3 regions of the Paracoccus jiaweipingae genome follow, and region 1 is predicted to be linked to each of the others. Evidence: riboswitches for the same ligand, from Rfam matches in the RefSeq annotation. Region 1 holds a riboswitch; each other region holds the start of a gene.

Region 1 (6,723 bases):
CCGCCGCCTGCGCCGGGTCGTCACCGGCGGGCAGGGTGCCGGGGCTGCCATCGGGGGCCAGCCGCCAGCCCTGCGGGGTGGGGATCAGGCGAATGTCGCAAGGCGTATCCCGCAGCACGGTCCCGGTATCGACCGCAAAGCCGAACTTGGCCGGAACCTGCGGCGCATCCGGCGCGACCATCAGCGCCGCCAGCCGCGTGGCGATCTGCCATGCCGCGCCGCCCTTTGCCGCGAAGGGCGACAGGATGACATTGCGCCTTGCCTCGGCCTCGGGGTCGGCGTCGATCAGGCCCATCGCGCGCAGCGCCCGGATCAGCGGCGGGTGCGTCCGGGGCGTCACCCCGCGCAGTTGCAGATTGGCGCGGGTCGTCACCTCGATCGCGCCATTGCCAAAGCGCCGGGCCAGCGCGGCGATGGCACGGGCGTCTTCGTTGTCCAAATACCCATTGCGCGTGCGGACCCGCACCACCAGCCCGTCGCCTGACATCATCGGCCGCAGCGCACCGGGGCACCAGCCGCGAATAATGGGGTCGCGGCTCATGGTGCGTCGCCCACCGATGCGGCAATATCATTGCGCCGGGTCTGCCACAGGCCGGCGGCGCGCAGCGCGGCAAAGCGGTCACGCAGCGCGGCCAGCGCGGCGGGGTTTTCGCGGGACATGAAATCGACCACCTCGGGGCGGCCAAGGGTGGCATCGAAATACAGATCGAACAGATGCGGCGGCAGGGCGCGGGTCAGTTGCGCGAAAGCGGCAAGGTTGTCCAGCGTCGCGGTGATTTCCGCCGCGCCGCGAAAGCCGTGACGCATCATGCCATCCGCCCAGTCCGGGTTGGCGGCGCGGGCGCGGGTGACGCGGGCGATTTCCTCGGTCAGGGCGCGGGCGGCGGGCTGGCCGGGGCGGGTGTTGTCAAGGTGGTAAAGCGGCGGCAGATCCGCCCCCAGCACCGCCGCCGCCGCCGCCGGTCCGGCCTGATGCGCCGCAAAATCGGGCGCGGTCAGCAGGTCGGCCTCGGCCAGATCCTGCGCATGGGCAAAGGCGCTGGCGCCGCGCAACCGGGCCTCGATCCCGGCGCGGTCCTGTGTGCTGCCTTGCGGGCTGATCGCCCATTCCGACCCTGCCAGCCATGCCATGCCCGCCGCCATGCGCGCGCTGTCGGACAGATCGGCCACCGGGTCCATGCCGACGCCATAGGCGCCCGGACGCGGGCCGAAAACGCGCGGCGCTGCGCTGGTGCCCTCGGCCAGATAGGGGTTCTGGTCGGGGGCCTCGTCCCGCGCGGCCAGCGACTGCGTGGCGGCGTGGAACAGGCCCGCAAGGTCCGGGAACACGTCGCGAAACAGCCCCGAAACCCGCAGCGTCACCCCGATCCGGGGCCGGTTCAACAGCGCCAGTGGCAGCACCTCGAACCCGGTGACGCGGCCTGTGGCGCTGTCCCATTGCGGGGCCAGTCCGGCCAGATGCAGGGCCATGGCATATTCCTCGCCGGCGGTGCGCATGGTGGCGCTGCCCCACAGGTCGACGATGATGTCGCGCGGCCAGTCGCCATGGTCTTGCAGGTGGCGGCGGATCAGTTCCCCGGCCAGTTTGACGCCTTGCGCATGGGCCGATTTCGTCGGCACGGCGCGCGGATCGACGGCGAACAGGTTGCGCCCGGTCGGCAGAACGTCGCTGCGCCCCCGTGCCGGGCTGCCGGACGGACCGGCGGCGACGCGGCGCCCGGCCAGCGCATCCAGCAGGCCCTGCGCCTCGCCCGTGGCGCTGCCATAGATGTGCAGCCCATCGGCAAACCGGCTTTCCTTGAGGTCGCAGACAAAGCGGTCGATGCGGGGGATGGCCTCGGCGGGGCTGGCATCGGGGGGGATGTTCAGGTCATCCTCGACCCCGGCAACCTGGGCCTCCAGCCGGATACCCTCGATCAGGCGGGCGCGGCGGGCCGGGTCCAGCCCCTCGGCGGTGGCATATTCGTCCAGCAGCCGTTCCAGCACCGCCAGCCGTTCCGGCAGCGCGCTGGGGGCCAGTGGCGGCGGGATATGACCAAGCGTCAGCGCACCGATGCGGCGTTTGGCCTGTGCGGCCTCGCCGGGGTCGTTCACGATGAAGGGGTACACCACCGGCGTGGCCCCGATCAGCGCCTGCGGCCAGCAATCCGCGCCAAGCGCCACCGATTTGCCGGGCAGCCATTCCAGCGTGCCATGCGCCCCCATATGGATCAGCGCGACGATACCAAGGCTTTGAAGATAAAGGCAAAACGCGACATATCCATGCCGGGGCACGCGGTCGAGGTCGTGGTAATCATCCTCTCGTGCCGCAGGGGTGCCGCGTTCGGGTTGCAGCGCGACCAGAACCCCGCCACGCCGGGTCGCGGCAAAGTGGAACGCGCCGTCGCGGCAGGCGGGGTCATCGGCGGCCTTGCCCCAGGCCGCGGCCAGATCGTCGCGCAGTTTTTGCGGCAGGCGGTCCAGCGCGGCGTGATAATCGGCCAGCGGCCAGCACAGGGTTTCGGCCAGCAGGTCGGGCGCCAGCGGCGCGGCGGGACCGGTGGCGTAACCGGCATCGCGCAACAGTGCCAGCACCGCGTCGGTCGAGGCCAGCGCGTCCAGCCCCACCGCATGGGCGATCTGGTCCGGGCGTCCGGGATAGGTCGACAGAACCAGCGCCAATGTCCGATCCGCCGGGGCGGTCTGTCCCAGCCGGTGCCACGCCGTCACGCGGTCGGCGGCCTGTGCGATCAGGTCGGCATCGGCGCGGTGGGCAAAGCGCGAATATTGCGTCTGCGGGTCGCGGGCATGGGGCTGTTTATGGCTGATCAGCCCGGCAAACAGACGGCCGTCAACCTCGGGCAGGACGACATGCATGGCCAGATCGGCGGGCGACAGCCCCCGCGCGGCCTGTTGCCAGTCGCGTTTGCGGGCGGTGGACAGGGCGACCTGATGCACCGGACAGCCCGGCGCGTCCAGCGGCGATGCCCCGCCCGCCAGCCCCCCATCGCGCCCGGAAAAAGCGGTGGCGTTGACAATGGCGGCGGGGCGGGCGGCGCGCAGTTGCGCGTCGATCCAGGGTGCATTGTCGCCCTTCAGCGATGGCGCGAACAGCCCCGCCACCCGGAACCCCCGGTCGCGCAGCGCCGCGATCAGCGCATCCACCGGGTCGGTATCGGCGGCGGCCAGATAGCTGCGGTAAAAGCTGACCACGGCCAGTGGCGCATCGCCCGCTGGTGGCGCGTCGACCACCCCGCGCGCCGGGTCATACCAGCCCCGGTCGGGCAGCGTCGTGTGGCCGTCATAGCCCGGTGCGTTCAGCCCCGCGGCCCCGGCCAGCGCCGCCAGCGCGGCGGCGGCGGGGGCGGCACCCCCGGCCTCGGCCAGTGCGGTCAGGCGGTGCAGGGTGTCGGCATCGACGGTGCTGGCGGCCTGCAAGGCCGGGTCGGGGCGGCCATCGGCGGGGATCACCGCCAGCGCGATGCCCCGCCGCCGCGCCAGATCCTGCACGCTGGCCAGCCCATAGGGCCAATAGCTTTCACCCCCGATCAGCCGGATCAGGATGGCTTTCGCCCCTTCCAGCGTGGCCTCAAGATAGGTATCGACCGAGACCGGGTGCCGCAGCGCCACAAGGTTTTGCAGCCGCAAAGATGGCACCGCCCCCCGCGCCTGCCACAGCCGATAGCCCCCCGCGAAAGCCCCCAGATCGCTGTCGGAAAACGACAGCACCACCAGATCGCCCGGCGTCTGGCCGGGGTCAAAGGGGGCGTCGGTTTCTTCCAGCCCGTGGCTTTCGCGAAAGACGATATGCATCAGCCGACCACGCGCCCGCCAAGCGCATCGGCCACGGCCTGCGGGTTCAGGTGGTGATGTTCGGCAATCACCACCAGACGGGAATTGCGCGGCGCGTCACCCCACGGCCGGTCATATTGATGCCGCACCCGCGCCCCCACGGCCTGAACCAGCAGGCGCATGGGCTTGCCTGCGACCGCGATATGCCCCTTCACACGCAAGATGTTGTTTTCGGTTGCGACACGCGAAACAAGATCTGCGATTGTGCTGGGGCTGTCAGCCTCGGGCAGGGCGATGACGGCGCTGTCGAAATCGTCATGTTCATGATCATCGGCGCCATCGTGATGGCTGGGGCGGGCGTCAAGGTCATCCTCGGCGGCGGCACCAAGGCCAAGGATCACGCGGGGGTCGACCTCGCCCTCGGTTACGGGGATGATGGGCAGTTTGCGCGGGGCCTCGGCCTCGATCGTGGCGCGGGCGGCGGCGATGCCATCCGCGCCGGCCAGATCGGCCTTGGTCAGCAGCACGACATCGGCGCAGGCGATCTGATCCTCGAACACCTCGGACAGCGGGGTTTCGTGGTCGATGCTGTCATCCGCCGCGCGTTGGGCATCGACCGCCGCCAGATCGGGGGCAAAGCGGCCCGCCGCCACGGCCTCGGCATCGGCCAGCGCGATCACCCCGTCAACGGTGATGCGCGACCGGATCGCGGGCCAGTCGAACGCCTTCAGCAGCGGCTTGGGCAGCGCCAGCCCCGAGGTCTCGATCAGGATGTGATCGGGGCGCGGGTTGCGGGCCAGCAGCTGTTCCATCGTCGGGATGAAATCATCGGCCACGGTGCAGCAGATACAGCCATTCGCCAGTTCAAGGATGTTTTCAGCCGGGCAGTTTTCATCTGCGCAGCCTTGCAGGATTTCACCGTCGACCCCGGCGGTGCCGAATTCATTGACCAGCACCGCAAGGCGGCGGCCCTGCGGGTTGGCCATCAGGTGACGGATCAGCGTGGTTTTGCCGGACCCCAGAAAGCCGGTGATCACGGTGACGGGGATTTTGGACAGATCTGTGGTCATTCAAGCCTCTGATGGTGGGATACGGGCAAGCGACTGCTTGCGGAACTGAACGGGCCGTGCCCGCCATGGCACCAGCCCGTCAGGCGTGGCGGCATAGGCGCGGGCGCCGGCCAGAATATCGGCGGCATCGGCAGGGGTCATGCGGCCATAGACATAGGACCAGCGCCCCGCCCCCGACAGCGCCACGACGCAGCCCTGATCGCAGGCCGACAGGCATTCGACCGGCACCACGCGGATCGGATCGGGCGCATCGGCCAGCGCCGCGGCCAGTTGCGCGCCGGGGGTGGGCTGGCCGTCGGCAACGGGCTGACCGGCACGGCAGGTCACGCAGACATGCAGGGTGACGGGGGGCAGGGTGACGGGGGACAGGGTGGCGGCGGATGCGGTGACGGGGGATGCGGTCGTGCCGGGCGCGGTGCCGGATGGCGGGTTGGCTGCGGTCCGGGGGGCTGCGGTCCGTGTCGCGGCGGGCTGCGAAAGGGTGGCTTGGGATGCGGCGGGTGGGGGCGCGGCAGGCTGGGGCGTGGCCACGGAGGATGGCGTCACGGACGGTTCGGCCTTGGGTGGCGGGCAGGCGCTGGCGGGGTCGTTGTCTGCGGGCATAGGCCCCCCTTGCTGTGCGGCCCCGGCGGGGCGGTTCGGGCATGGGGGCGGGGTGGCGTGGCGCAAATTGCGGACGCGACCGCAGATCACCCCGTCTGCGTGATGTCAGCCGCCGGATGGCGGGCTCTGGCAGGTCTCCCGGCTTGCGGATCTGAGGCGGGGCCTCGCGGTGCTTCGGCCTTCCCGGCACAAGGCCAGTGGCGGTGAAGCACCTGTCCGGTCACGGTCGCGGGGGCGGCTGGACTGGCGGCGGGCCGCTGTCCATTCCCTTTTCACCTGCGGATGCAGGAACCAGTGCGCCCCCACCTGTGCCGGTGCCGGGCAGGTTGTCAAGCCGTGTCGCGGCGCAACAGATAGATATCCATCACCCAGCCATGCCGGTCACGGGCCTGCGCGCGGGTGGCGATGATGCGCGGCCCGGCCTGTGCCAGCGGCCCGTGGTCAAGGATCTGTTCCGGCATCCCCACGAAGGCCCCCCACCAGATCGTCAGACCGCGCGGGTCCAGCGCCTGAAAGCTGCATTCGCCGTCCAGCATGACCGCAACGGTTTCCGCGCCATCGGGCCAGCCGTGATCGCGGATCTGGCGACCGGTGGTGATGGTCACCGGGCCGCCCACGGTGTTCAGCGGGATGGCATGGGCGGCGGTCAGGGCTTGCAGGGCGGTGATGCCGGGGATGACCTGCACCTGCGGCGCCGGGTCCAGCCGCGCGGCAATGCGCAGGGTCGAATCATACAGCGACGGATCGCCCCACACCAACAGCGCGACAGTGCCGTCACAGCCACCGATGGCGCGCAGCCACTGCGCCGCGATGGCGTCGTGCCAGTCATGCACGCCCTGCCGGTAATCGCCGCTGGAATCGCGGCGCGGCATGGTAAAGGACGCCCGTGGCACATCGGGCGCGACCCGGTCCAGAATGGCGTGGCGGATATGGGCCAGATCCTCTTTCCCGGTGCCTTTTTCAGGGATCAGCACCAGATCGGCGGCGGCCAGCGCCTGCGCGCCCTGAAATGTCAGGTGGTCGGGGTTGCCGGTGCCGATCCCGATCAGACACAGCTTCATCGCCGCCCCCCCGTTTGCACCCGCCCCACGGCAAAGCCGTAATCGGCCAGAATGGCCTGACCGTCGGGGGACAGGATGAACATCGCCAGTTCGTGCGCCTCGGGCGGGGCGCCGCGCATGACCGTCAGGCCATAGCTGGCGCCGACGGACAGGGCCTCGGGCAGGGGCAGAACCTCGAGCGCGGGGGTGTCGGCGCTGGCCCGCATGGCGTTGGTGCA
Region 2 (6,723 bases), on a different contig from region 1:
CGCGGTTGATCCGCGACTTGAACGGGGTGGCGCCGGCGGGGATCATGCCGTCCAGCGTGGCGGCGTTATGGCCCGGCTGGGTCGGCAAAAAGCGCAGCGTATCGCCCGGCGCAATGCGCAGATAGGCCGGTTCGAACACCATCGGGCCAGTGGCACCGCGGTTCAGCATGTCGATATCGTGGGTTTCGGCCAGCGCCGGGCCGGCGGCGATCAGCAAAGCGGCAAGAAGCGGTTTCATCGGTCATTCCCTGAGGTCGTGAAAACGGTAATGCAGCGCGTCATCGGCCGGGTCGTGCAGGGCGCGGGCGCCGACGCGAAAGATGCGGGCAATGCGGTCGGGGGTCAGAACCTGACGCGGTGGTCCCACCGTGACCAGCCTGCCGTCCTGCATCACCCCCAGCCTGTCACAGCCAAGCGCCTGATTCAGGTCATGCAGCGCAATGACCACGGTGACCGGCAATTCATCCACCAGCCGCAACAGCGACAGCTGGTGGTGAATGTCCAGATGGTTGGTGGGTTCGTCCAGCAGCAACAGCGCCGGACGCTGTGCCAGCGCGCGGGCGATCTGGCTGCGCTGGCGTTCGCCCCCCGACAGGGCCGACCACGGCCGCTGCGCCAGCGCGGTCATGCCGGTGGCGGCCAGTGCTGCGTCGACAATGGCGTGATCGCGGTCCGAAAACACCGACAGCGGCCCCAGCCACGGGGTGCGCCCCAGTTCGGCCACGTCGCGCACGCGCAGGGCCTCGGGGGTGTCGCCCTGCTGCTGGACCATGGCAATACGGCGCGCAATCTGGCGCCGGGGCATGGCGCGCAGGTCGGTGCCGTCCAGCGTGACCTGCCCCTGCGCGCGCGGCAACAGCCCCGCCAGCAGCCGCAGCAGCGTGGATTTGCCCGACCCGTTCGGCCCGATCAGGCCAAAGGTCTCGCCGGGATTTATGCCAAGCGACACGTCGCTGACGATGGGGCGGCCGCGCACCGACCAGCCCAGATTGCGGGCTGTCAGCCTCATGTCCGCACCTTTCCGCGCAGCAGGATCAGCGCGAAACCCGGCGCCCCGACCAGCGCCGTGACCACGCCAATGGGCACCACCTGACCGGGGATCAGCATCCGCGCCGCAATATCGGCGCCGATCAGAAACACCGCCCCCGCCAGCGCGGTCGCCGGCACCAGCCGGACATGGCGCGGCCCGACGATAAAGCGCATCGCATGGGGGATCACCAGCCCGACAAAACCGATGGACCCGACAAGGCTGACCATCACCGCCGTCATCAGCGTAACCGCGCCGATCAGCACCAGCTGCACCCGCCGCACGGCAAGGCCAAGCGCGGCGGCGGCCTCGTGACCGAAGGCAAAGGCATCCAGCACCCGGATATGCGCCAGACAGACCACCGCCCCCGCCAGCGCCACCGGCGCGGCCAGCGTCACATCGGGCCAGCGCACCCCCGACAGGTTGCCAAGCAGCCAGAACATGATGCCGCGCGCCTGTTCGGCATTGGCGGAACGCGCGATCAGGAACGAGGTCAGCGCATTGAACAGCTGTGACCCGGCCACCCCGGCCAGCACCATCTGCGCCGCCCCCCCGCCCGAGGCCCGCGCCAGCAGCGCCACCAGCGAAAACGCCAGCGCCGCCCCCAGAAACGCCCCTCCGGACATGCCGATCAGCCCGCCGCCAAGCCCCATCAGCGTCACCGCCACCGCCCCGGTCGAGGCCCCCGCCGACACCCCCAGCAGATAGGGGTCGGCCAGCGCATTGCGCACCAAAGCCTGCAAGACCAGCCCGGCCAGCGCCAGCCCGGCCCCGCAACTGGCCGCGACCAGCGTGCGCGGCACCCGGTAAGCCCAGATAATACCCTGTTCAATCGGGTCCACCGCCAGCCCCGCCGACCACAGGTGATTGGCCAGCGCGGCACGGATGGCCGCCGGGGTAACCGGGGTTTCGCCAAGCGCCACCCCGGCCAGCAACGCCAGAACCAGCCCCGCCAGCCCCAGCCCGGCCCAGATTGCGGCAGCCATCATGCTGCGGCTCATTTCAGGTCAAAGCCATCCAGCGCCTGCGCCAGTTCCTCGATCGCGGTGATGTTGCGGATTGACGGGTCCATCGAATGCGCGTCCAGCACCACGATGCGGTTGTTTCTGACCGCGTCGATCTGGCTGGCCACCGGGTCGGTTTTCAGGAATTCCAGCTTTTTGTCCACGTCATCGGCGTCAAAGCGGCGGCGGCTCATTTTTGCGACCACGATGATGGCGGGGTTGGCGCGGGCGATGGTTTCCCAGCCCACGGTCGGCCATTCCTCGTCGCTTTCGATCACATTGCGCAGCCCCAGCGCCGCCATCATGTAACCCGGCGGGCCTTTGCGCCCGGCGACATAAGGATCGCCCTGAAGATCGGCCGAGGAAAACCAGAACAGCGCCGGTACATCGCGCACCCCCAGCGCGCCCGCCTTGTCGATGGCGGCCTGTTCGCGCTGGCGCAGCTGATCGACCAGCGCCTCGCCAGCTTCGGGGTGGTCAAAGATGCGGGCAAGGTCCCGAACGCCCTGATACACGCTATCCATGCTGAACATCGCCGCGCGGGTCCCGTCCGAGCCTTTGGAATTGTCCTTCCCGGCACAGTCGGCGGCCATGATATAGGTCGGGATACCCAGATCCGCGAATTGTTCGCGCGTGCCGACCACCCCCTGCGGCCCGACATACCATTCATATTGCGACGCAACCAGCCCCGGCTTTTTGGCGACGACGCTTTCAAAGCTGGGGTCGTTATCTGCCATCCGTTCGATCCCGTCATTGAGGGCGCGATATTGAGGCAGCACATCGGTAAACCAGACCGAGGTCCCCTTGACCTTGTCGCCCAGACCCAGCGCATACATCGTCTCGGTCGCGGACTGACCGATGGTCACGGCGCTGTCGGGGGCGTGGTCAAAGCTGACCTGAACGCCGCAATTTTCCAGCGTCAGCGGATAGGTGGTCGCGGCCATGGCCGGCAGCGTGGCGGCCAGAAACAGCCCGGCAGCGCCGGCAAGGCGCAGGGTCGGAAAAGCGGTCATGAATGATATTCCCGGATTTGCGGCAAGGCAGGGAAAGATCGCCGGATCATGCCGTATCGCCCCGCAAATGCAGGGTCCGGCATGGCGGGGCCGCAGGGAAACAACATCTGGCACCTCTCCGGGCGCCCCGCCCGGTTCAAGCTAAACGATGTCGGCAGGTCTCCTGACTGGCGGGTCGCGGGGACTGGCGGCCTTCCCATGGGCAAGCCCACAGTGGCATGTCGCTGGTTCCTCGCCGCCTACAGTTGCGGGGGCAGTTCCGGTTCGCGGCAAAACCGCGGCGGATTCCCTTTCAATTCCTTACGGAAACCGACAGCTAAAGCCTGTAACCGCTTGGCCCCGCCGATGCAATGGCCCGAACGCGCCGCCATGCCCCGCACAGGCCGTAAGGTCGACGCGAAAAGACCGGTCTGAACCAGACGCAAACGATTGCGGGGCATGTTTCGTGTGTGGGGGGGGGGAGAGGTGGTGCCCGGAGGCGGATTCGAACCACCGACACGCGGATTTTCAATCCGCTGCTCTACCAACTGAGCTATCCGGGCATCGCAGCCTTGCGGCTGGCGTAGGCGGGTAGGTAGCCGACCCAGCCGGCCCTGTCCAGCCCAAAATCGGAAAAAATCAATCCTCGGTTTCGGGTGTTCCCGCCGGCTCGCCGGGGATGGCGTAATCGCCGCGCAGCCAGCGCGCCAGGTCAATGTCGGCGCAGCGTTTCGAACAGAACGGCCGCAATTTCGGGTCGGCGGGTTTGCCGCAGATCGGACAGCGGGTCATGCGCCCTCGGCCAGCCGTGTCAGGGGGACGCGGTCGCGCTTGCGGTTGACCTCGAACAGGCCCATGGCCGTCCAGCCGATGACCGTCATCGCGCCGCCTTCGGGGCGGGCGGCGGCGCGCAGAACTTGTTCGATGGTGCCACGGTCGCGCTTGGAAACCGGGGCAAAATCGACCACCACCTGCCCGCCAAGCCCGCGCAGGCGCAACTGGCGCGGCAGGTCGCGGGCCATGGCGATATTGGCCTTCAGCGCGGCGGCGGGGGAATGGTCGCTGCCGGTATTGACGTCGATACAGATCGCGGCCCGGGTTGGTTCGATAAAGGCGAAGGCCCCGCCGCCAAGATCAACCCGCGGTGACAGCAGGGCATCAACCGCTTCGCTGGCGCCGCTGTGGTCAAAGGCATCCGGCCCATCCTCGATCCCGTCGGGGGCGGGGTCGGACCAGTCCTGCCAGGCGGTATCGGTAGGTTGGGGCGCGTCCAGCAGGATCTGCGGGTCCCCGGCCAGATCGGCGGTCAGCGCCTGCGCCAGGTCCAGCAGCGGGGCCAGTTCAGCGGTGATGTCGGCGTCATCGGCATCGGCGGCGGCGCTGCGGATGATGACGCCAGTCGTGCTGTCATCGCCGGGGTGCAGATCGCGCACCAGATCGGACAGCGCGGTGCGCAGCGCTTCATCCTTGATCTGGCGCGAAACATTCACCCCCGGCGCACCGGGCGTCACAATGACATGGCGCCCGCGCAGCAGGAAACGGTCGCTGACCGGAACCGCCTTGCCGTCCTCGGGCACGCCCGAGACCTGCACGATCAGCGGCTGCCCCTCGCGCAGGCCGCCCTTGCTGCGCAAAAATCCGCGCTGCCCCTCGGGCAGGCGCAGGAACACGCCGCCCTGTCCCTTGACCAAGCGGTCGACGATGCCACGGCAAATGGTGCCGGGCGGCAGCGCGGTCAGCGCGTCAGGGGCGATGATCAGCTGGTCCAGCTGACGGTCAAGGAACAGGGCCGCGGCGGGGTGGCCGCGCCATTGGCCGATAACAACATGTTTCATGCGGGGTGTTCCGGGTGCAGGCCGGCCGAGGCCAGCAAGGCAGAGGTTTCGGCCAGCGGCAGGCCGACAATGGCGGTGAATGAGCCTTGAATCCAAGGGATAAAGGCCGAGGCAGCACCTTGGATGGCATAGCCGCCAGCCTTGCCCTGCCATTCGCCGCTGTCCAGATAAGCGTCGATTCGGGCGGCGGTCAGCGGCAGGAAACGCACGGTGCTGGCCACGATCCGCAGGCGCGTCCGGGTTGCATCGCGCAGCGCAACGGATGTGATGACGCGGTGCCGACGCCCCGACAGCAATTGTAAAAAGCGACGCGCCTCGTCGGCCGTTTCGGGCTTGCCCAGAATGCGCGGGCCAGCGGCAACGACCGTGTCGCCGGCAAGGACCAGTTCATCCGGGCCGTGGGCGACGGCCAGCGCCTTTTCGCGGGCCATGCGTTCGGCAAAGGCGCGCGGGGGTTCGCCGCGATGCGGTGTCTCGTCAATATCGGCGGGGGCGATGCGGGCGGGGCGATAGCCGATCTGCGCCAGCAGCGCCAACCGGCGCGGGCTGGCCGAGGCCAGAACCAGAGACCGGTCATCACGGGCTGGGTCAAGGCCGGGCTGTGGCCCGCGTTCAGGGGCCGGCGCGTGACTGGCCGCGGCGGTCCCGGCCTGACCGGGGGCTGCCAAGGCTTCCCCGCTGCCGGTGGCCGCGACCACGGTTGCGGCCGATCGGGCGTCAGGGATTGGGTCGTCTTGTGTCGCCATTATGCGCCCCTTTGGGCTTGCGCCCGCCAGGGGTGGCGCAGGCCGCGATTATTTAAAGCGGTAATTGATCCGGCCCTTGGTCAGGTCATAGGTGTTCATTTCCACCTGAACCTTGTCCCCTGCCAGAACCCGGATGCGGTTCTTGCGCATCTTGCCTGCCATATGCGCGATGATTTCATGGCCGTTCTCAAGCTCGACCCGGAAAGTCGCGTTGGGCAGAAGTTCCTTCACGACGCCGGGGAATTCGAGCATTTCTTCCTTGGCCATGGTCACTCCGTCCATTATCGCCCGCGACCTTGCGGGCGGGGACTACATGCGCGTTTGCGGGCCGGTTTTCAAGTCTTAACCGCTTTGTCAAGTGATCTGCATCGTCATCGGCATCATGTCGTCCTCTTCCTCAGGCGGGTCCATGGTTTCGGCGGCAATGTCGGGGCGGAACTGATCGGGGTTTTCCAGATCCTCGATCGGGGGTTCGGGCCAGTCATCGGGGGGCGGGTCTGCGGATGCGATGTCACCCGGCAGATCGGTCTGCGATGCCGCCTGTGCGGTGGGAAAAGCCGGCTGATCCGCGCCGGTCCCGGCCTCAACACTGTCGGCAGGGCGCAATCGCAGGGCGTGAAAACCCTCGGCCTCGCCAAGGCTGCCAAGGGCCAGCAACTGACCTGCCCGGCTTTCCAGCCGCACATTGCTGATCGCCTGATGGGGCAGGGGAATGCAGTCACCCGGTTTCAGCCGCCGCAGATCGCCCAGTTTGATACGGCGCCGCGCCAGCATTGCCTGCAATTGCACCGGCGCGGCGCGCAATGATTCGTGCAGGCCCACCGCCCCAGTCCCAGCCTCAGTCCCAGTCCCGGCCTGTCTGGCCGGCGCCGGTCCCGGCAGGCCGGGGGGCAAGGCACTGAGGGTGCCGGTGGCTGACACGCCCGCCCGCGCCCCCGATGGCAGAACCGGGATGGCGATAATGATCTGGCCATCGCGCTGCCCCCCCTCACCATAGCGCAGGGTCAGTTGCAGCACCTGATAGCTGCGATCCTCGAGCAGCAGCAGCAGGGGGCGTGGGTCATCCATATGGCTGGCATAGCGATAGCCCGCAAAGCTGGTCGTATCGGCATGGTCGTG
Region 3 (6,723 bases), on a different contig from region 1:
GGCAGACCGCCGCATCGGCAGGCGCGCTGTGGTGATGATCGTAGTCGTGGTGATGATCGTGGTGATGATCGTGGTGATGATGGTGGTGGTGGTCATGCCCGTGATCATGGCCGCAGGCGGCAGCATGGTGCGGACCCGCCCCGCGCGCCGGGCGCATCCGCCACAACCGCCGCGCGCCCCGCCACAGCAGCCACAGCCCGATCAGCCCGATCAGCGCGAAACTCAGCGGGGCCAGACGCTGTTCGGCCAGCTCGGTCATGTGGCGGCGCGACAGGTTCAGCACCGTGACCCCGGCCCCGACCAGCGCAATCGCCATCAGCCCCTGCCCCAGCGCGGCCAGCGCCGACACCGTTGCCAGCCGCCGCGCCGGAATGTCGCGGGCCAGACCGTATGCGCCGACCAGAAACTTGCCATGCCCCGGTCCCACCGCATGAACAAAGCCATAGCCAAAGCACAGCCCCAGATACAGCAGCCACGCGCCGCCATCGCCCGCCTTCAGCGCGCGCAAGGCGCGGGCCAGCGCGTTCTGGACATCGCGCTGATGCGTGGCCGCCCATTGCGACACCGCCGCCGGGTGCAGCAGCACCCACCCAAGCCCCAGCGCCAGCAGCGCCGCCAGCGCAATGATCAGCGCGCGCCGCATGTGACCTCGAACCGGTCGGCAAAGGCCGCGCCCACATCGGGCATCTGCATGAAGGTGATGGAATCGGTCTGCATGTCCAGCCTGGACAATTCGGCCAGCAATTCCTTCTGGCCGCTGTCATCGGGCTTGCGCCGGGTGATGGTGCAATCGTCGCGGCCCTTGACCACCGGGTCGGCGGGCGTGTCATAGGCCACGAAATAGCTGGGGTCATAGGCCCGCGCCACCACCGGCGCGGCGCGCGTCACCGGCACAGGTTTATGCAGCGGGCGGGTATGGATGGTCAGGATGCGGCCATCGCGCCAGACCGCCTTGTGATCGACAGGCCGGTCCAGCGCCAGCGGCTGACCACCCTGTTCCAGCGTGAAATCGCCCGGAAAGCCCGCTGCCCAATCGACATCATGGCCCGCCCATGCCGCCAGCCGCGCCGGGTCCGGCTCGCCATCGCCGTCGCGGTCCAGCTGCGCGTCCTCGATCATCGAGAGGGAATAGAATTCGTCATACAGCCAATAGACCCGAATCGCCGCCAGCCGCCCCTGCCCGTCAAACAGCAGCGCGAAAGAAGCGTCGATAAACACATGCGGATGCGCGCTGGCGGGCAGACCGCCCGATAACAGCGCGAAAACAAGCGCCAGGGCGCGAAAGGGGCGGCGTATCGTCATGCTGGCGGTGGTAACGCGGCGCCCAGGTGATGGCAATCTGCCACAGGTCGCGATGGGCGTGGGAAATGCGTTTGATCTTTGCCCCAACCCCCTGATATGCGCGGCAATCCCAACCGGCGGTTGCCGCCCGATCAAGCCTGTGTGACAGAAAAGCAGCCGATGGCACACACACGATATTGACAGTTTTGGCCAGTTCATATCTAAATGATGTGGTCATGGTGCCCCCGGATGCCGGGGGTGAAAATGGGAAGCCGGTGGAAATCCGTCGCTGCCCCCGCAACTGTAAGTGGTTTGTCGCCCCGGTTACCACTGGTCCCTTCGGGGGCCGGGAAGGTGGGGTTGACGCCTTCGCCACAAGCCAGGAGACCTGCCATGGCGCGTGATAACCGACACCGGGCGGAGGGTCCGGCGGCGTGGCGCGGGCCTTGGGACCGGCATCATTCCGCTGTGCTTTTTCCGTCTTCAGACCAAGGACCGAACCAATGACGATCACCGTTTATTCGAAACCCGCCTGCGTCCAATGCACCGCCACCTATCGCGCGCTGGAACAGCGTGGGCTGGATTACACCGTCATCGACCTGTCCGAGGATGCCGAGGCCATGGACCGCGTGACCGCGCTGGGGTATCGTCAGGTGCCGGTGGTCGTGGCCGGTGAACAGCACTGGTCCGGGTTCCGCCCCGACATGATCGGTGCCCTGGCGAACTGAGGCACCCAAGGCCGGGCGGGCGGTCCCTGCGGGCCGCGGGCGCGGCGGTGGTTGATCCGCGATGACATGGGTGGGGATATGGGCGGTCTGGCCTATTATTCGACCGCGTCCGGCAATACCCGGCGCTTCATCGAACGTCTGGGATTGCCGGCGCTGGAAATTACCCGCGATGCGGTGATCGACCGGCCCTATGTGCTGGTGGTGCCGACCTATGCCGATGATGCGGGCCGGGGCGCCGTGCCCAAGCCCGTGATCCACTTTCTTAACAATCCCGGCAACCGCGCCCTGCTGCGCGGGGTTATTGCCGGGGGAAACCGCAACTTTGGACAGTTTTTCGCCTGTGCCGGCGATGTGATCACCAAGAAATGCGGGGTGCCTTGTCTGTACCGGTTCGAACTGGCCGGCACACCCGAGGATACCGACCGCGTCAGACAGGGATTGGAACGATTTTGGACGACCTGAGCCTTGACCGCACCGAAGTGCTGACCGACCCGCGCGCGCCCGCGGATATGGATTTCCACGCGCTGAACGCGATGCTGAACCTGTATGATGAAAACGGGCGCATCAATTTCGAGGCCGACCGCAAGGCCGCGCGTCAGTATTTCCTGCAACATGTGAACCAGAACACGGTTTTCTTTCATTCGCTGAAGGAAAAACTGGGCTATCTGGTCGATGAGGGCTATTACGAGGCCGACGTTCTGGCCCAATACAGCGAAGCCTTCATTCAGAAGATCTGGGACACGGCCTATGCCCGCAAGTTCCGGTTCCGCACCTTCCTGGGGGCATTCAAATATTACACCAGCTATACGCTGAAAACCCGCGACGGAAAGCGTTTCCTGGAACGCTATGAGGACCGGGTCTGCATGGTGGCGCTGACGCTGGCGGCGGGCGATGAAACCATGGCCATGAACCTGATGGAGGAAATCATCGCCGGGCGGTTCCAGCCCGCGACGCCGACCTTCCTGAATGCCGGCAAGGCCCAACGCGGAGAGCTGATTTCCTGTTTCCTGCTGCGGCTGGAAGACAATATGGAATCCATCGGGCGCGGCATCAACAGCGCGCTGCAACTGTCCAAACGCGGCGGCGGCGTCGCCCTGATGCTGACCAACCTGCGGGAATCGGGGGCGCCGATCAAGGGCATCGAAAACCAGTCCTCGGGCGTTATTCCGGTGATGAAGCTGCTGGAAGACAGCTTCAGCTATGCCAACCAGCTTGGCGCGCGTCAGGGCGCCGGGGCGGTTTACCTGAACGCGCATCACCCTGATATTCTGCGCTTTCTGGACACCAAGCGCGAAAACGCGGATGAAAAGATCCGCATCAAGACGCTGTCGCTTGGCGTGGTGGTGCCCGACATTACCTTCGAACTGGCCAAGCGCGACGACGATATGTATCTGTTTTCGCCGCATGACATCCAGAAGGTCTATGGGGTGCCGTTCTCGGAAATTTCGGTCACCGAAAAATACGCCGAGATGGTGGATGACAAGCGCATCCGCAAAACCAAGATCCGGGCGCGGAAATTCTTCGAGATCATCGCGGAAATCCAGTTCGAATCCGGCTATCCCTATCTGATGTTCGAGGATCACGTGAACCGCGCCAACCCGATCAAGGGGCGCATCACCATGTCGAACCTGTGTTCCGAGATCCTTCAGGTCAACGAGGCCTCGGAATATAATGACGACCTGTCTTACAAGCATCTGGGGACGGATATTTCCTGCAACCTTGGCTCGCTGAACATTGCGCGCGTCATGGACGGGCCGGATTTCGGCGCCACCGTGGAAACCGCGATCCGCGCGCTGACGGCGGTGTCGGACCAAAGCCATATCGATTCCGTGCCCTCGATCCGGCGCGGCAATGACGAAAGCCACGCCATCGGCCTGGGCCAGATGAACCTGCATGGCTTTCTGGCGCGTGAACGCATCCAGTATGGCAGCGCGGAAGGCATTGATTTCACGAATATCTATTTCGCCACCATCCTGTTCCACGCGCTGAAAGCCTCGAACCGGATTGCGCGCGAACGCGGTGTGTCCTTCAAGGGGTTCGAAGAGTCGAAATATGCCGATGGCAGTTTCTTCGACACCTATACCGAACGCGACTGGCTGCCCGAAACCGACACTGTGCGGGCGCTGTTCGAGCGTTTCGAAATCACCGTTCCCACGCGCGAGGATTGGGCCGAACTGCGCCAGCAGGTGATGGCGGGCGGGTTGTATAACCGCAACCTGCAAGCCGTGCCGCCGACCGGGTCGATCAGCTATATCAACGATTCGACCAGTTCGATCCACCCCATCGCCTCGCGGATCGAGATCCGCAAGGAAGGCAAGATCGGCCGGGTCTATTACCCCGCGCCCTATATGACCAATGACAATCTGGACTATTACAAGGACGCCTATGAAATCGGCGCCGAGGCGATCATCGACACCTATGCCGCCGCGACACAGCATGTCGATCAGGGCCTGTCGCTGACGCTGTTCTTCCGCGACACCGCGACCACGCGCGACATCAACCGCGCCCAGATCTATGCGTGGAAGAAAGGCATCAAGACCATCTATTACATCCGCCTGCGTCAGATGGCGCTGGAAGGAACCGAGGTTCAGGGCTGTGTGTCCTGCACCCTTTGACGCCGCGCACAGGAAAGATGACCCCATGAATATCCAGACGAAAATGCCCCCGATCAGCGCGGTGAACTGGAACCGGCTTCAGGACGACAAGGACCTTGAGGTCTGGAACCGGCTGACCGGCAATTTCTGGCTGCCCGAAAAGGTGCCGCTGTCCAATGACATTCCCAGCTGGGGCACGCTGACGGCGCAGGAACGCCAGCTGACGATCCGGGTCTTTACCGGCCTGACCCTGCTGGACACGGTGCAAAACACCATCGGCGCCATTTCCCTGATGCCCGACGCCGTGACCCCGCACGAGGAAGCGGTGCTGACCAATATCGCCTTCATGGAGGCGGTTCACGCGCGGTCCTATTCCTCGATCTTCTCGACCCTGTGCCTGACCGCCGAGGTCGACGAAGCCTTCCGTTGGGCCGAGGAAAACCCGCATCTGCAACGCAAGGCGCGGCTGATCGTGGATGAATATCAGGCGGCCTCGGACCCGCTGCGCAAAAAGGTTGCCAGCGTATTTCTGGAAAGCTTCCTGTTCTATTCCGGCTTTTACCTGCCGATGTACTGGTCCTCGCGGGCCAAGCTGACCAATACCGCCGACCTGATCCGGCTGATCATCCGCGACGAGGCCGTGCATGGCTATTACATCGGCTATAAATACCAGAAAGCCGTTGAACGCCTGTCCGAGGCCAAGCGGCAGGAGATGAAGGATTTCGCCTTCGCGATGATGTTCGACCTGTATGACATCGAAAGCCATTACACGGCGGAATTGTATGACAGCGTCGGCCTGACCGAGGACGTCAAGAAATTCCTGCATTACAATGCCAACAAGGCGCTGATGAACCTTGGCTACGAGGCGCTGTTCCCGGCGCAGGTCTGTGATGTGAACCCGGCCATTCTGGCCTCGCTGTCACCGAATGCCGATGAAAACCACGATTTCTTCTCTGGCTCGGGGTCGTCCTATGTGATCGGCAAGGCCGTCGCGACCGAGGACGAAGACTGGGATTTCTGATCCCCGCAGGGACCGGCCCGTCCCGGGGCCGGTTCCGCAACGGCGTGCACGGGGCCGGGCGCCACGTCACCGCCCTTCCCGCAAGCGCGGGTTTGACAAGCCGCGCCGGGCGCGCGATCACCGTGAAAACGGTTTTCGGTGCCTGCCATGTCCCCACGCCCCCCGTCCCGGCCCGGCCAGCCCATCGCCGCCCCTGCCGAGGCATCCGGCCTGTCGGTTCAGCGACAGGGCGATGGCGTGGTACTGCGCGGCGATTTCCGGCTGGCCGATCTGGGGCGGTTGCCGGCTGATCTGGCACAGGCACAGCGGCTGGATCTGTCGGGGCTGACCCGTCTGGACACGGCGGCGGCGTGGTATCTGGCCCGGCGCCGCGCACAGGGCGCACAGCTGATCGCCCTGCCCGCCGATCTGACCGGGTTTTTCGACAGCATCGCCAGCGCCATCCCCACACCTGACCCGACGCCCGAAGCCGCACCGGCATGGCAGCGCGGGCTGGCCCGGCTGGGGCAGCTGGTCACCGGCTTTGGCGCATTTTTGTCGGGCATAGCCGAATATACCGGGCGGTTTCTGGCCGGGCTGGCACATTGCCTGCGCCACCCGCGCGATTTCCGGCTGACCTCGCTGGTGTGGCATTGTCAGGAAACCGGGCTGAAGGCGGTGCCGATCGTGGCGCTGATGGCGTTTCTGATCGGGGTAGTGCTGGCCTTTCAGGGCGCCACGCAGTTGCGCCAGTTCGGGGCCGAGGTGTTTGTCGTCGACCTGATCGCCATTTCCATCCTGCGCGAACTGGGGGTGCTGCTGACCGCCATTATCGTGGCCGGGCGGACGGCATCGGCGCTGACAGCCGCCATCGGGTCGATGAAAATGCGCGAGGAAATCGACGCCATGCGCACGCTGGGGTTGAACCCCGATCTGGTGCTGGTGGTGCCGCGCGTGCTGGCGCTGATCATTACTTTGCCGATTCTGGCGCTGATCGCGGATTTGTCCGGGTTGCTGGGGGGGGCGATCATGTCTTGGGTGGAACTGGGGGTGTCGCCCTCGATGTTCCAGACCCGGCTGATTGCCGATACCAGCGTCGATCATGTCATTGTCGGGCTGT

Evidence for each region. Region 1 has a riboswitch for cobalamin ahead of ACFXP9_RS10780 (DUF1636 family protein). Riboswitches for the same ligand answer to the same signal wherever they lie in the genome.
Region 2: another riboswitch for cobalamin. It lies ahead of ACFXP9_RS03985 (ABC transporter substrate-binding protein); the one in region 1 lies ahead of ACFXP9_RS10780 (DUF1636 family protein).
Region 3: another riboswitch for cobalamin. It lies ahead of nrdH (glutaredoxin-like protein NrdH); the one in region 1 lies ahead of ACFXP9_RS10780 (DUF1636 family protein).

What each region holds. Positions count from the first base shown of each region.
Region 1 covers NZ_JBISBS010000005.1:220,212-226,934, reverse strand. Annotated here, with positions in the region: gene cobG (precorrin-3B synthase) at 1-541, opposite strand, end outside; gene cobN (cobaltochelatase subunit CobN) at 538-3,792, opposite strand; gene cobW (cobalamin biosynthesis protein CobW) at 3,792-4,841, opposite strand; gene ACFXP9_RS10780 (DUF1636 family protein) at 4,842-5,195, opposite strand; cobalamin riboswitch at 5,556-5,755, opposite strand; gene cobF (precorrin-6A synthase (deacetylating)) at 5,774-6,505, opposite strand; gene ACFXP9_RS10770 (molybdate ABC transporter substrate-binding protein) at 6,502-6,723, opposite strand, start outside.
Region 2 covers NZ_JBISBS010000002.1:104,534-111,256, reverse strand. Annotated here, with positions in the region: gene ACFXP9_RS04000 (pseudoazurin) at 1-238, opposite strand, end outside; gene ACFXP9_RS03995 (ABC transporter ATP-binding protein) at 242-1,009, opposite strand; gene ACFXP9_RS03990 (FecCD family ABC transporter permease) at 1,006-2,016, opposite strand; gene ACFXP9_RS03985 (ABC transporter substrate-binding protein) at 2,025-3,044, opposite strand; cobalamin riboswitch at 3,181-3,373, opposite strand; tRNA gene ACFXP9_RS03980 (tRNA-Phe) at 3,511-3,586, opposite strand; gene ACFXP9_RS03975 (DNA gyrase inhibitor YacG) at 3,663-3,815, opposite strand; gene ACFXP9_RS03970 (ribonuclease E/G) at 3,812-4,858, opposite strand; gene ACFXP9_RS03965 (Maf family protein) at 4,855-5,424, opposite strand; gene infA (translation initiation factor IF-1) at 5,653-5,871, opposite strand; gene ACFXP9_RS03955 (FliM/FliN family flagellar motor switch protein) at 5,959-6,723, opposite strand, start outside.
Region 3 covers NZ_JBISBS010000003.1:72,798-79,520, reverse strand. Annotated here, with positions in the region: gene ACFXP9_RS06495 (nickel/cobalt transporter) at 1-643, opposite strand, end outside; gene ACFXP9_RS06490 (DUF1007 family protein) at 628-1,302, opposite strand; cobalamin riboswitch at 1,502-1,691, shown strand; gene nrdH (glutaredoxin-like protein NrdH) at 1,785-2,009, shown strand; gene nrdI (class Ib ribonucleoside-diphosphate reductase assembly flavoprotein NrdI) at 2,088-2,471, shown strand; gene nrdE (class 1b ribonucleoside-diphosphate reductase subunit alpha) at 2,519-4,624, shown strand; gene nrdF (class 1b ribonucleoside-diphosphate reductase subunit beta) at 4,650-5,624, shown strand; gene ACFXP9_RS06465 (MlaE family ABC transporter permease) at 5,772-6,723, shown strand, end outside.